2 regions of the Endozoicomonas sp. SESOKO4 genome follow, and region 2 is predicted to be linked to the other one. Evidence: predicted binding sites of a transcription regulator. Region 2 holds the regulator's gene; the other holds the start of a gene.

Region 1 (7,544 bases), on a different contig from region 2:
AATGCCATATGCCTCAGAAAATGACGACACCTCAAAGTTGACTCCTGAACAGTTAAGGCTCAAAGAGATTCAAGCACCCGCCTACTTTAATTCAAGAATTATAGAAATTTTAGAAAGCTGTACCATTAAACATCGACTGAAGCATAATGAGCTACTGGTTGAACCGTCTGTTTATGGAGAGCATGAATCAACCATTCATAAAATCACATCGGATAGAGCAATCAAAAAAATGATTCCTGATCATTGTTTACTGTCCTTCAAATATTCAGAAAAAGACATAATGACCCCTATTCTATTGAAAAGTCATCGCCTTAATGAAGATATCATTGACGGCTTAGTCTTTGACTCTTTACCCATTGCCTACTTATCAGTGTCAACAGATGAACACGAACATAGCTGTATGCATGTTGCATCAAATCATTAACTAAAACCTCCGGATCGAACAGAATCGTTGCACTACCTTGCTTCAGTGGTATGATGCGCGCTCCATTATAACTGCAAGAGAATGGCAACCTGTCGACACCCCTTTGAACACAGTATCTAAAAGACGGTTCAAAGGTGCAGGTACCATGTACACAACAGCCATGAGTCAGTTTTTCCAGATTCATCCTGAGACGCCACAGCTTCGTCTGATTCGTCAGGCCGCAGAAATCCTGAGGGCCGGCGGGGTGATTGCCTACCCTACTGACTCAGCTTATGCTCTGGGCTGCCTGATTGGTGACAAAAAAGCGGTTGAGCGCATTCGCCAGATTCGTCGATTGGACGAAAAGCACAACTTCACACTGGTGTGCAGAGACCTCTCCGAACTGGCAACCTACGCCCAGGTCGACAATGTTCAATATCGTTTGCTGAAAAATCACACACCCGGTCCTTACACCTTTATCCTGAGAGGCACCCGGGAAGTTCCCCGCCGCCTGATGCACCCCAGAAGAAAGACCCTGGGCATACGAGTACCTCAATGCAGCATTGTCAGTGCCCTGCTCAATGAACTGGATGCTCCCATAATGAGTAGCACCTTACAGCTGCCGGGTGACAATGAGCCAATGCTGGACCCATACGACATTCGTGAAACACTTGAAAACCAGCTGGATCTGGTCATTGATGGCGGTTATAGGGGTATGGAGCCAACCACAGTGATCAGTTTGCTGGCGGACACGCCTGAAATCCTTCGGGAAGGTAAAGGCAATCCGGAACCGTTTCTCAGCTGAACAACGATCACTGTACGAATCTATTGTTGAAGAAATCCGATTCCATGACCGGAATTTTTCAGTCACTCATGACTGATTTATTCATGCCGTGTAAAAACACGCTTTTACCGTCGTGCAAACTGTCGTACCCTGTCAACACAGGATTCTAACGGGAGAGCCTCTTGAGCGCTGTAGACTCACAGTCGCGTGTTCTGTCTGGCATGCGACCCACTGGCCGATTACATCTTGGCCATTATCATGGGGTATTGAAAAACTGGCTTCGGCTGCAACATGAATATGAGTGTTTTTTCTTCGTAGCTGACTGGCACGCACTGACCACTCACTACGAAGAGCCAGAAAAACTGGAAGACTCCGTCTGGGACATGGTCATTGACTGGCTGGCAACTGGCATCAATCCGGGTTCGGCCACCCTGTTCATTCAGTCCAGAGTTCCGGAACATGCAGAATTGAATCTGCTGCTCTCCATGATCACACCGCTCTCCTGGCTGGAACGAGTACCCAGTTACAAGGATCAGCAGGAAAAACTGAAGGAAAAAGATCTCTCCACCTTCGGATTCCTTGGCTATCCATTGCTGCAAAGCGCCGATATCCTTGCCTACCGTGCAGGACTGGTACCCGTCGGAGCTGACCAGGAAGCCCATATAGAGATCACCCGGGAAATCGCCAGACGCTTCAACCATCTTTATGGACGAGAGCCCGGCTTTGAGGATAATGCCGAGGCAGCCATCGGTAAAATGGGTCGAAAAACCGCCAACCTTTACCGCAAGCTCCGTCGAGCCTATCTTGAACACGGGGATGACGAAGCCTTGGCTACGGCCAAGGCGCTGTTGAAAGAGCAGAGCAACATCACTCTGGGCGATCAGGAGCGACTCTTTGGCTATCTGGAAGGTACAGGCAAGGTTATCCTGCCGGAGCCTCAGGCTCTGCTCACTGAACAGGCCCGTATGCCGGGCCTCGATGGTCAGAAAATGTCCAAGTCCTGCGGTAATACCATCAGCCTCAGGGAAGATCAGGACGGTGTTGCGTCGAAACTGAAAAAAATGCCCACAGACCCGGCCCGCATTCGCAGGAATGATCCGGGCGAACCGGAAAAGTGTCCGGTCTGGCAGCTTCACCAAGTCTATTCAGATGAGCAGCGCAGAGACTGGGTTCAAGAGGGTTGTCGCTCAGCAGGTATCGGCTGTCTGGACTGCAAAAAACCTCTGATTGAAGCGATTCAGGCCGAATTGGAGCCTATTCGCACGGAAGCCAGAGAACTGGAAAACAATCCCGATGTCGTGAAAAGTATCATTGCCGAAGGGACCGAAAAGACACGGGACGAAGCCCAGGACACCCTCAGGGAGGTCCGGGAAGCCATAGGACTGGACTATCGTTGAACACTGTGTTTCAGTGATGTAACAGCCATTGCAAAATACGGGTCAGGTTTTAAGCCTGATCATCATAAAAAGCAGTTTCACCGTCAGGAGCCTGGTCGGTCAAGCTGCTTTTTTTCAGCTAGAGGATTTACAACAGGGTGATGCATCAATGACCTCCACGGAAACCGTGGCTGAGCCCGGAAAACAACTCCCTGCAGAGCTGGCACCGGAAACTCAATCAGGCTCTGAGCCTGCAATCATTGAACACCAGATACGGGTTATGGGTCAGCCCATGGCTAAGTTGCCTGACGACCTTTACATCCCACCGGATGCCCTGCAGGTCTTTCTGGAAGCCTTTGAAGGCCCTCTCGACCTGCTGCTCTATCTGATCAAACGCAACAACATGGACATCCTGAACATAAAGGTAGCTGTCATTACAGAGCAATACATGCAGTATGTAGAATTGATGGAATCAGGACAATTCGAGCTGGCAGCAGAATACCTTGTCATGGCCGCTACACTGGCCGAAATCAAATCCCGCATGCTGCTGCCACGAGTCTCTGAGGACGAAGACGAGGAAGAAGATCCCCGTGCTGAGCTCATTCGTCGACTGCAAGAATATGAGCGTTTCAAGAAAGCCGCAGAAGATATTGACCAACTGCCCAGGATGACTCGGGATCTTCATGAAGCCAATGCTGCCCCACCCAACCTTGAGCAGGATCGCCCCCATCCGGCAGTCGATCTCAAGGAGATCATGTTGGCCATGGGAGAGGTGCTCCGCCGGTCAGAAATGTACGTCAATCATCAGGTTGAACAGGAGGCTCTGTCCACCCGTGAGCGTATGAGTGAGGTCCTGTCCATGCTGACATCTGAACGCTTCACCCCCTTTGTTGCCCTGTTCCGGCTGGAGGAAGGCAAACTCGGTGTCGTCGTTACCTTTATGGCGGTGATGGAACTGATCAAGGAATCCCTGATCGAATTGATACAGAATGAACCTTTTGGTCCCATTCACGTTAAGGCCCGGATTGACTAATGGAAGCAGAACAGCTGCAACGCATCCTGGAAGGAGCCCTGCTGGCCAGCCAGAAACCCCTGACTGAAGAAAAGCTGGCCGCCCTGTTCCCCGAAGACCTTTACCCCGAGGAAGAGCGTCCGGATGGCAACCAGATCCGCGAAGCTCTGGTGTCCATCTCTGAAGCCTGTGAGGGACGGGGCTTTGAACTCAAAAAGGTGGCATCGGGTTACCGCTTCCAGGTCAGACAGGAACTATCCACCTGGGTTGGCAGACTCTGGGAAGAAAAACCACAGCGCTACACACGGGCACTGCTGGAAACTCTGGCACTCATCGCCTATCGTCAGCCAATCACCCGGGGGGAAATTGAAGACATCCGGGGGGTAGCCGTCAGCAGTAATATCATACGAACCCTTCAGGATCGTGAATGGGTACGTGTGGTGGGTCACCGGGATGTGCCGGGTCGCCCGGCCATGTTTGCCACAACTCGTCAGTTTCTGGATTATTTTAATCTGGAAAACCTCAATGAACTGCCCCCCCTATCCGAGATTCGTAATCTGGAGGAAGCTGCCCGGGAGCTGGCTGAAGCCAACGATCAGAGGGAGCCAACGACAGAGGACGCAGAAGATCAGGAGGCCATTGAGATTGAAGGTCAATCCTCTGATGAGCTATTTGCCGAACTGGATGAATTGGAAGCCGATCTGCCAGACAACTTTGATGACCTGATCCGTAAAAAGAAAGCCGAAGCACCAGAGCAAGAAGAGCAGTTAGTTGAACAGGACATTCAGACATCAGAGAAACTGACAGAACTTCCCACTGAAGGCGATGAAACTCGATATCAGACGACCGATATGCCCATTGAGGAAGAGCCCGCTCCTGAAGCAGAAATATCCGGGGAAATATCAAACGAAAGAACTGACCCCTGAACCATGTCTGATCACTCAGCATAACAGCAGCGTAAATCCACGCTGTCTTAACCTATATTAAGTCGCTATACTCTGGCCCCTTTGATAGAAAAACAGAGCGGCATAGCCATAAATACCATGACAACTGAAACCACTCCTCCCCAGGGTGAAAAACTGCAAAAAATCCTGGCGGGCGCCGGCCTGGGCTCGCGCCGTGAGATGGAACGCTGGATCAGCGAAGGTCGAATCTCCGTAAATGGTGAACAGGCCAGCCTCGGCGATCGTGCCAATGCTGAAGACAAGATTGCTGTCGACGGTCGCCCGGTCAAACTGGAAACCTATGCGTCCGGAATCCGCCGCGTCATTGCCTACAACAAGCCTGAAGGCGAGATTTGTAGCCGCCACGACCCGGAAGGCCGCCCCACTGTTTTTGACAAACTGCCCAAACTTCAGGGAGAGCGCTGGATTGCCATTGGCCGTCTGGATATCAACACCTCCGGACTGATGTTGTTCACCACAGATGGTGAGCTGGCCAGTCGTCTCATGCATCCTTCTTACCAGGTTGAACGTGAATACGCTGTTCGAGTCATGGGTAATGCGACAGAGCAGAAAGTAAAGAACCTGTTCGATGGCGTAGAGCTGGAAGATGGCCCTGCCCGCTTCACCGATATTGTTGACTCAGGCGGTTCGGGCATCAACCGCTGGTTCCATGTTTGCCTGTTGGAGGGCCGTAATCGCGAAGTGCGCAGACTCTGGGAATCCCAGGATTTGACTGTCAGCCGTCTGAAGCGTGTACGTTTTGCCAATGTCATCATTCCTGACCACCTGCGCATGGGCCAGTGGGAAGAAGTAGAAAAAGCGGACATCGACGATCTGGCCGCTGCCGTTCAACTGCCACCCGCGCCCAACGCAGTGACACGCAGAGCCGATCCACGACACACAAAAACAGGCCTGAAAACCAGGGGCTCCCGTGGCAACCCCGCTATCAACAAGAAGCGTCCCTCGCCTCACAAAAAGCCCGGCGTTTTCAAAAAGAACAGACATCGTTAATGCTGTTGAGCTCCAACCATGACCCGGAGCTCTTGCCAAGTCCTGAAAATGCTTTGAGTTTCCATGCTAACCTTCAGGGGTTCCACTGGACAGAATGACTGTATTTATATACAGTAACTTTAAACCAAGCCTTACAGGAGAGGGCCATGTCTATTACCCCCATGTGGCGAGTTGACCGGGACGGAAGCATGTTTACAGACAAGAAAGCCGCTGAAGAATACGATCGTATGTTGGAGCTGGCCGCCAACATCTCCAGCCTGCTGGAAGACCGCTTTGAAATCGATGAAGACCTGGCTGAAGAGATCGGCCTGATGTTCGCTAAAAACAAGGAAGCCTTTGCCAAAGCCTTTAAAGGCAAACCGGACCTGGTGCTTGAGATTGGCCAGACTTCTGAGCAAGACAACGACACAAAGGATAAGGATGAGGATGAGGCCGCGGCCTGATCCAGCGCACGCACTTCCCGACTGCCAGAGCGGAATGCCCTGATTCGCTCTGCCGTCAGCACCTTTTTCATTTCAATCCTTTTTCATTTCACCTCCTGTTCATAAACGAATCAAAAACAAAGCGTCATGGGCATTAACCGTCCCTCTGATCAGCTTCAGATTCAGCTAAAAATAGCTTTGTATGAAAAAAAATCTTTCTTTCATTCCTGATTGAGAAACCCTTTTTTTTACCAAAGATAGTGGTTCTAGCGGTCATTTTTCCCATTATCAGACCGAGACACTAGTGAAGCAGCCCGCCAAGTAGCACTTGTACTGGTTGCTAATACAGCGAATTCCGCTAATATAGCGGCCTTTTTGTCTGGCAAGGTATGTAGTCACGACATGACGAGCTTCGTTCCTGGACAGCGCTGGATCAGTGACACCGAAACTGAACAAGGATTAGGTACCGTTCTGACTTTCGATAGTCGCATGGTTACCCTATTGTTCACCACCACCGGTGAAACCCGGCTGTACTCCATTAATAACTGCCCGCTATCAAGGGTACAATTTAATCCTGGTGACAAGATAGAGAGTCACGAGGGCTGGACCATGACGGTGACAGAAGTCATCGAAGAGAATGGTCTGCTGCACTATAAGGGTCTTCTTCCCAACGGCAAGCCCGGAGAGCTTCCCGAATCGGAGCTGGGCAACTTTATTCACTTCAACAAACCGCAGGACAGAATGCTGGCAGGTCAAATCGACCAAAACAGCAATTTTTCTCTGCGTTACAAGACATTGCTGAACAATTGTCGCCTGTTGAGCGCTCCAGTAAGAGGGCTTCTCGGTGCCCGTACCAGCCTGATCCCCCATCAGCTGCACATAGCCCGTGAGGTTTCCGGACGCCATGCGCCCAGAGTGATGCTGGCTGACGAAGTTGGCATGGGTAAAACCATTGAAGCCGGTCTTATCCTTCATCAGCAACTGATCACAGAACGTGCCAGCCGGGTCCTGATTCTGGTTCCGGAAACACTTCAACATCAATGGCTGGTCGAAATGCTGCGTCGTTTTAACCTGCACTTCGGCCTGTTTGATGAAGAGCGTTGCCGTGCGATTGAAGATGAAAACCCGTTCAACACCGAACAGCTGATTCTCTGCAGCCTGGACTTCCTGAGCCAGTACGAAAATCGTTTCCAACAGGTCCTGGAAGCTGACTGGGATCTGCTGATCGTCGATGAGGCTCATCATCTGGTCTGGTCAGAAGAAGACCCCAGCCGTGAATATCAGGTTGTAGAAACCTTGTCGTCACAGATTCCCGGACTGCTGCTATTGACAGCCACGCCTGAACAGATGGGCCCCGAAAGTCATTTTGCCAGACTCCGCCTACTGGACCCGGATCGTTTCCATGATCTGGAGACCTACCAGAAAGAGGAGAAGAGCTATGAGCCTGTGGCCGAAGCGGTACAGGAGCTGCTGGAAAATGACCATCTGCCGGAAGCCGCCTGTCAGCATTTGGCCGGTTTCCTCGGCCAGGACTGCCAACCACTGATCGACCTGATCAATGATGGCTCTGATGAGCAAAAAGAAGCAGCTCG
Region 2 (7,544 bases):
GGTAAGCCAGGATTGCTATCAAGTCTGTTGCATCGTTCAGAGAAAACAGAGGCATGGCCGGGTGGGTGCCATTATAGAGTCTGACTTTTCCGTCATCCCCTCCAGCCGCCAGCAGGGTGCCGTCGGGGTGGTAGGCCAAGCTTCGTATCCAGTCTGTTGCATCGTTAAGAGTGTTCACCAACAGGGGGCTCTGAGGGTCGGTCATATCAAAGATCAGCACAGGGCCTGTATAACCACATTTGCGATCCCCTGAACCTGAACCTACCCCCACCGCCATGTACCTGCCGTCCTGACGCCAGACAATGCTGAAAGCTCCGTGTGGTGCGCAATGGTTCTTGTTAAGAGTGGGCGGTGTGATGGGTGGCTGATTGGGGTCCAGGGTAAGGGTGTGGATCAGAACCGGGTCGATGGGTACCGACGCAATCGCGGTCGGTGCCGGGCACAAAAGGGAAATAGCCAGAACCGGAAAAAAAGCGTATTTATACAGGCTCATGTAAACAACGCATTATAAAAAGAACCAGATTTTGCGATTAAAGTTAGGATTTCGCGTTCAGTCAAATTTTTCCCATATATAGCAATCTGGAACTATTTTCAACAATACTGGCTTCACCTTTTTCCTGCGATGTCCAGTCGTTCACAGTGTGTTCGAATCCACCGCAAGATAGAAACCGTCATAAGTCAATTGGCCAAGTATTTTGATAATGAGTCCTGCCGCTGTCGGAACACCTGAAAAAGTCACACATGGTGTTATAAAACTGAAAATGTGCTGCTTTTTATCCGACATAGGGTCATAGCTATTTTCAGAGGTTGAGCGATAGTTATGGTGAATAAAGAGAGAAAGGAATGAACATGGACACCAAAGACAACACCCACTGCATATGACGCATTATGAACAATCATTTGAATCGTTCAGAAAGGTAGTCCAGTCTGTCCTTACAACTCAAATATCGATCCAGAGTAACCAGTTCTTCCAAAGCTCGACCGCCGCTGGCCTCAAGTGAAGAAAAATCAGGCGGACAGAAAGAAGACTGTTCAAGCCAGGGCAGAACTTCCCGGACCCCCTTCCTATTGCTGAGTAACAAGAGATCACAACCCGCATTCAAGGCTTTTTCAACCCGGAGAGTATAACTTCCCGCTGAAGCGGCACCTTCCATAGTCAAACAGTCGCTAATAACTACTCCACTAAAACCAATCTGCTCTCTAAGAATATCTTTCAACCAGATTGAAGAAAAACCACAAGGCTGATCATCCACTTCAGAAAAGACAATGTGAGCGGGCATAATCGCTTCTATACCCTGCTCTATCAACGTTTTGAATGGCACCATGTCTTGCTGCCGGATGGCGTTTAGCGAACGGTTGTCCCGAGGCAGGGTCAAGTGAGAGTCTTCGTTGACACTGCCATGGCCTGGAAAATGTTTACCGACACAGGCCATTCCTGATTCATGGACACCGCTGCACCATGCAGTAGCCAGTTTAATGACGTTTTCAGTCTCACTGCCTAACGCACGATCGCCCACTATTTCGGTCAGCCCAAGATTCAAATCCAGTACTGGAGCCAGACTGAGGTCAAGACCGCTGGAAAGAAGCTCTTCTGCCATAAGCCAACCGCAATCTTCAATCAACTCGAGCGCTTTCTGAGGATCGCAATTGAAATATCTGGCGTAATGTTCTGCCGGCGGCAGACGGGTAAAGTCGTTCCTGAAACGCTGCACCCTGCCACCTTCCTGATCGACCATCAGAATCAGATTCTGCCGGATACTTCTGATGTCACTGACCAGGTCACACAACTGTTTGCGATCTTGAAAATTTCTGGCGAAAAACAATACGCCAGCAACGCCAGGATGCAGGAGTAATTCCCGCTCTTCGGGTTGGAGTGTCTGACCTTCAAGGTCAATGATCAGAACACCATTATTTTTCGCATCGTTTTGACCATGCGTATTCATACTTTTCCTGTTCTCCTGACCTGACTGCATGCGATAAGACTACTCTGGCAGAATATCAATGGTAGTTCCCGGAACAACCCGGTCAAATAAATCAATCATGTCATGACCATGCATCCTAACGCAGCCTCTTGAACCCGGCTCCCCCATCACAGCGGAATCAGGCGCTCCATGGATATAGATATATCGTCGCATAGTATCGACATTTCCCAAACGGTTGTAACCGGGTTCCAGGCCACTTAGCCAGAGAATGCGGCTTAAGATCCAGTCCCGACGTTCAGAGTATTGTTGTTGTAGTTCCGGAGAATAAATCTCACCCGTGTATCGCCTTCCTACAAACACTGCATTGAGAGGAAGGCCGTCACCTATTTTAGCTCGAATAATATGATGACCAAGGGGAGTCTGCCAGCTACCTTCCTGCTGACCTGTCCCCTTACTGGCAGTGGAGACAGAGTAACAGATCGTTTCTACCCCCTCCTGCATCAACTCCAGAGTCTGTGAGGCAATTCGAACATTAATATGCACAGCTGAATCTCGTATTGATTGGCTTCGCAGTGCCTCAGGCTTAAGAGCCTGCATGCAGAATAAACATTATCGGCCACTATCATGGGTGGCATGAGCACGCAGACCGGCTGCCATAAACGGCACCATTCTTCTCATGATATTCTCAAGATTGTCATCAATGTCGTAGTCTCTCTTGGCGATGGACAGGAGCGCATCAGCACCGGATACAGAGAAGACAGCAGAACCGAGACTAAAGTAGGTACGCCAGAATTTATCGGCAATCGGAAGGTCAGGACAGGCCCTGAACAGTAACTCAAAGTATCGACTGAAGACAGTTCCATAGGTTTCGGTCAGATAACGTTTCAAGTGCCCCTGGTTCTGGGTGAATGCCAGCCCCATGAGTTTCATGAAAATAGAGATGTCATCCGGCCTTCTGGGTTTCACAGCAAGAATATGGTCAACCAGTATCTGAAGCACAGCTTCAAGATCAGGTTGTTCACTGTGATCTGACCACTGATCCAGAGTGGTATTCAGCCCCTCCATAAAGGGAGCCAGAAAACGCGCAAATACTGCCTGTATCAACGCTTTTTTGGAGCCAAAGTGATAGTTCACTGCAGCCAGGTTAACCCCTGCCTGTCTTGTAATGGTTCTTAAGGAGGTTTCTGCGAAGCCATGTTCGGCGAAGAGCAGCTCGGCTGAATCCAGAATTCTCTCTACGGTTGAAGGTTGTGCCATGATCCGGGGAATTTTATAAGATTAATAAACGACTGTTTAGAACCTACGTTTCTTACCCTCAGCTGTCAAGGCCACTAGTAGCAAAGCCTCATCGAGTTAACCCAACGAGTCAGTGGTACGGACCATTGCTCAACACTATTACAGGGTGCAAATTGTTGCCATCACTAACTTATCGGTTAGTGATTTCATCGACGACAAACACTTAACTAATAGTAATCAGGCAACCCATAATCTACGGCAATCTGCAAAGCATGTTCTTGCCGCAAAACAGGGAAGCACAAAGCATGGAAGCAGTGAGTTTATTCACGCTAATCAATTATTATCAAGTGATGGAGAAACGACTATGACACCTATTGGACACTCAATCAAATCAATATCAATGTCTTCGCAGCCATTTAATCTGCAAGACACACACACCGGGACCACACTACAGGCTTCTGATATTGCTAAAAAACTCATTGATAAAGTATCATTCGGGATTTTGAACAGTGAGGGCAAAAAAAGCACGGTGGCGTCTCCTACCAGCCTGACTCCGGTTTTGGGCATGCTTCTGGCGTGCATAGATGACAATGCCAAAAAGGAATCCATTTTGGGAATCCCCAAAGGAACCTTGACTGAAGAGCTGGAAACTGAAATCCATAAAGAACTCGGTAAATTCAGCAAAGACAACCCTTACGGAGGCCATCCTGAGCAGTTAATCTCTTGCGCTAACTTTATCGCTTCTGCTTTTCATGTCAGGGATGAGCAATTAGAAAAAATACTCTCTGAATGTTATCAAACTCAAAAGCTGGAAAGTAATCAATGGAACGTAGCTGAAGTCACAGAAGATTTTGTCAAGGAGAAAACCAAAGGAAAAATTAAAAATTTGTTTGATGGCATGAATGAAGTTACAGCGACAATAGGTAATGTAATGGAATTCCGGGGTGTCTGGGAGGATAGTTTTTCTCCAGATAAAACCGCTCCTCAAAGCTTTCTATGCGCAGATGGAACTCGTATTAACAACGTAAAAATGATGGTTAAAACTGAAACGGTTCAATGTGCTTCTAACAGCAAATTTGCTGCCATCGCCAAGGAATTCAAATCTTTGAATGGAGAAGATCTTAAACTGGTCGCAATAAAACCGCGTAAAGAAAGTGCCACAGCGATTAACAATCTTGATTCTGAAACGATTAATGAGCTGACTAAACAATTAAATTATAAAGAAGCGAAATATCAGCTATCGCTACCCAAAATAAAAGTAGAAGACAGTTGCGACACTCAGTTACTCGAGAAAATGTGTGAGGCATTAGGAACCGACATAGTAGCAGGAGATCTGACAAGACTAGGCCTACCGGCAGATCAGGATCTGGAGGTGCTTCAGAAGATCGTATTATCTGTTGATGAAGAAGGTGCTAGCGGTAAGATGGCGACTGTTGCAAAAATTTTAACAAGGTGCGTATCTGGAACTTCTCATTTTGATTTTGACTGCCCTGGCTACATTGCCATTGTAGACAAAGAAGGTAATCGGTTAATTGAGCTGGTCATAAAGGATGGCAGCTTTTTGGAGTTTGATGGTGATCCTGTAATCAGCACCGCTGGAAAACAGAGTTCTAATTCTAAAAAACTGGCAAGTTCCAACCCTTTTGATATGTATGATAGCGAAGATGATATATTTGATAGCGATGATGATATATCTGATAGCGATGATGATAGTTCTAATAACCCGTTCTTAAATAAACAGGAAGAAGTACAAAAAAACTTATCTCTAATAAAAGATCTGTCTTTTAGAACTTTTGAAACTGTTGATGTGAGCACTTATATAAATAAATTTTATAATCCAAATGGGTATTTAGATATTCAAAGTGCTGATGCAAACAATACTAATTTAACAGTCAGTTTTTCTTCTTTGGATAGTGCTAAAAAGTTTAAAGAAAGTGTATTAGAATCAATTGGTGAAAAAAATGGGAATTTAATTCGGGTTAACAAAAGCTTTTTTTCTATTGAAGTATATGTTTCAATTAGAGAATGGGATAAAATGATTGATAAAATAACTTCTGAATCCACTGATTTTTATATTTCTGACAGCAAAGATAATCCTACAATTATCCCTGCTGAAAAACCGAGCTCTGATAATCTGGTAACTTTTAACGATTATGATATGTCTGATAGTGAAGATGACAGTTCTGATAGCAAAGTTTATACGTCTGATGATCAATTCACATCTAAAAAAGAAGTAACCGATCAAACTCCAATGGGGAGTGTAAGTACTTTAATACAACAGAACTATAATCCGAATGGGGAGTTTGATATTCAGAATACTAAATCAGATCATATGCAGCTAACACTCACGATGTCTTCTTTGGAAGAGGCTAAAAAGCTTAGAGAAAGAATATTAAAATCAATTGGAGACAAACATTTTAAATTTGTCAGGATTTTTGGTCGTGATTCTCCTTTTCAATTAGAGGTTTCTTTTCAAGCCTGGGACGCGCTGCGTGAGAAGTTAACTTTTAATCAACCATGAATCAATACAATGCTAAATCCGGAGATTAATCACCTCCGGATTTTTTTTAACAAAAGCCTCACAGAATCAGTTTGCGAATATCGGTCAACCATTCACCAGTAGGAAGGTAAAGCTTGCCACATGCATCATTGACGGCCCTTAGTTCAATTGCTGCTCATCATCGCGGCCCGACCTGCGCGGCCCGACCTAACATAATGACTTGCCAGAGCAATATTACTGTATATAATCACAGATACTGTATAAAAAAACAGATTGAGTGACCATGATCAAACTGACTAAACGGCAATCCGAAATACTGGACCTGATCAAGTCTCATATCGAAGAGACAGGTTTCCCACCCACCAGGGCAGAAATCGCCAAGACCTTCGGTTTTCGTTCACCCAATGCGGCAGAAGAACATCTCAGGGCACTGGCCCGTAAAGGCGCCATCGAAATTACCCCCGGTGCTTCACGAGGTATCCGAATTCCAGACAGCCAGCCTGAAGGCCTTCCGATCATTGGACAGGTGGCTGCCGGTAACCCGATCCTCGCCCAGGAACATATCGAAGACCACCTGATGCTCAACCCCGGCTTCTTCACCCCAGCCGCTGACTTCTTGTTAAGAGTCAAAGGGATGAGCATGAAAAACATCGGGATTCTTGATGGTGACCTGCTGGCCGTTCACAAGACTACAGAGGTTCGAAACGGTCAGGTTGTCGTCGCCAGGATAGAAGACGAAGTCACCGTTAAACGATTCGAGAAACAGAAAAACAAGGTATTACTCCATCCGGAAAACGACGAGTTCGAAACCATTGTCGTCGATCTCACTCATGATATTTTCGCGGTCGAAGGTTTAAGCGTCGGGGTGATCAGAAATCAGTCCTGAAACGGATGTTGTATGAGCACCTGTACACTTGAGTGAGAACACCGAAAAGCGACCGGACCATGCCAGGAGGAAGGATTCATGCTGTACCGAACAAGCAGTGAAAGGCACAATTTTTCAACATCAGGCTTTCAGAGCAACACAGTTCGCATAAACCGCTCCAGCCTGAAAAAAACGTTACCAGAGAAAAATAAAAGCTCTCCCAGTCCCAGTATTAATGAGCTCATTCTGTCAGGACAACCCTGGCAGGCCGAACAACTCCTGACACCAATGCTCAGTCAGCTTTCCAGTGACAGTGAACGCTGGTTGACTCTGATTCTGGCAGACAAATCGGATACCAGAACCTTGCAATGGTTAAAGAATTGCAACCTGAACCATGACAAGGTGCAAATTTTTAGCGCTAACGATGATCACCAGACACTGGAACTCACCCGGAAAGCACTGGCATCCGGAACCAGCCACACCGTCATTAGTTGGCTGGGGCACTTGGATAAAGGGTGGCTAATCAAGCTTGAAAGCGCTGCCCGCAATGGACAGTGTCAGGGACTGGCTATTCGCAGCAGGCAGGTTGCATGAAAACCTGTCACTGCCTTGAAGATAGAGTCAATGCAGCACTCTGTTCTCAGGAATCTCTTCTTCAGAGGATTGGGGACGAGTCAGTTCAGCAACTTCCCGCATTCCGGCGTCAAACATGACCTTTGCCACTTGTAGATACTCTCCTTCAAGATACTCCTTGGCTTCCCCGGAAAATTTCATGGTCAGCAGGGGCTCGCCCTCTTCATCACTGCGTCGCAAAACAATCTCTCCTGTTGGAAGTTCCACAATTTCCAAAAACGATGCAGCCATATTTCGTCCCATAAATAGCGAGTAAGAGGTGGAAATCATGCAGCATTGTGCATCATGATGCAACAGGTCAATGCAGAGTAATGTGAAAGGATGATTAACCAGCATACTGGTAGACATACCTGCAGAACAGCACAGCATGATCTTTGTCATAGGGTAC

The links. Region 2 encodes LexA, which represses DNA repair genes until DNA is damaged. Its sites were predicted from a motif close to TACTGTNTANNTANACAGTA; they were not measured.
Region 1: KDK16_RS09645 (YebG family protein) is a predicted target of LexA. The motif match lies at 5,627-5,646, and genes of this name have one in related genera.

The regions. Positions count from the first base shown of each region.
Region 1 is NZ_JAHHPS010000498.1:8,169-15,712, forward strand. Features, by position in the region: gene KDK16_RS09615 (hypothetical protein) at 1-424, shown strand, start outside; gene KDK16_RS09620 (L-threonylcarbamoyladenylate synthase) at 585-1,208, shown strand; gene KDK16_RS09625 (tryptophan--tRNA ligase) at 1,370-2,584, shown strand; gene KDK16_RS09630 (ScpA family protein) at 2,733-3,596, shown strand; gene scpB (SMC-Scp complex subunit ScpB) at 3,596-4,501, shown strand; gene rluB (23S rRNA pseudouridine(2605) synthase RluB) at 4,619-5,530, shown strand; gene KDK16_RS09645 (YebG family protein) at 5,677-5,973, shown strand; gene rapA (RNA polymerase-associated protein RapA) at 6,355-7,544, shown strand, end outside.
Region 2 is NZ_JAHHPS010000191.1:20,387-27,930, reverse strand. Features, by position in the region: gene KDK16_RS03680 (WD40 repeat domain-containing protein) at 1-493, opposite strand, end outside; gene nagZ (beta-N-acetylhexosaminidase) at 897-1,943, opposite strand; gene KDK16_RS03670 (L,D-transpeptidase) at 1,983-2,465, opposite strand; gene KDK16_RS03665 (TetR/AcrR family transcriptional regulator) at 2,532-3,179, opposite strand; gene KDK16_RS03660 (serpin family protein) at 3,292-5,679, shown strand; gene lexA (transcriptional repressor LexA) at 5,942-6,544, shown strand; gene KDK16_RS03650 (SulA-like leucine-rich domain-containing protein) at 6,623-7,117, shown strand; gene KDK16_RS03645 (hypothetical protein) at 7,145-7,537, opposite strand.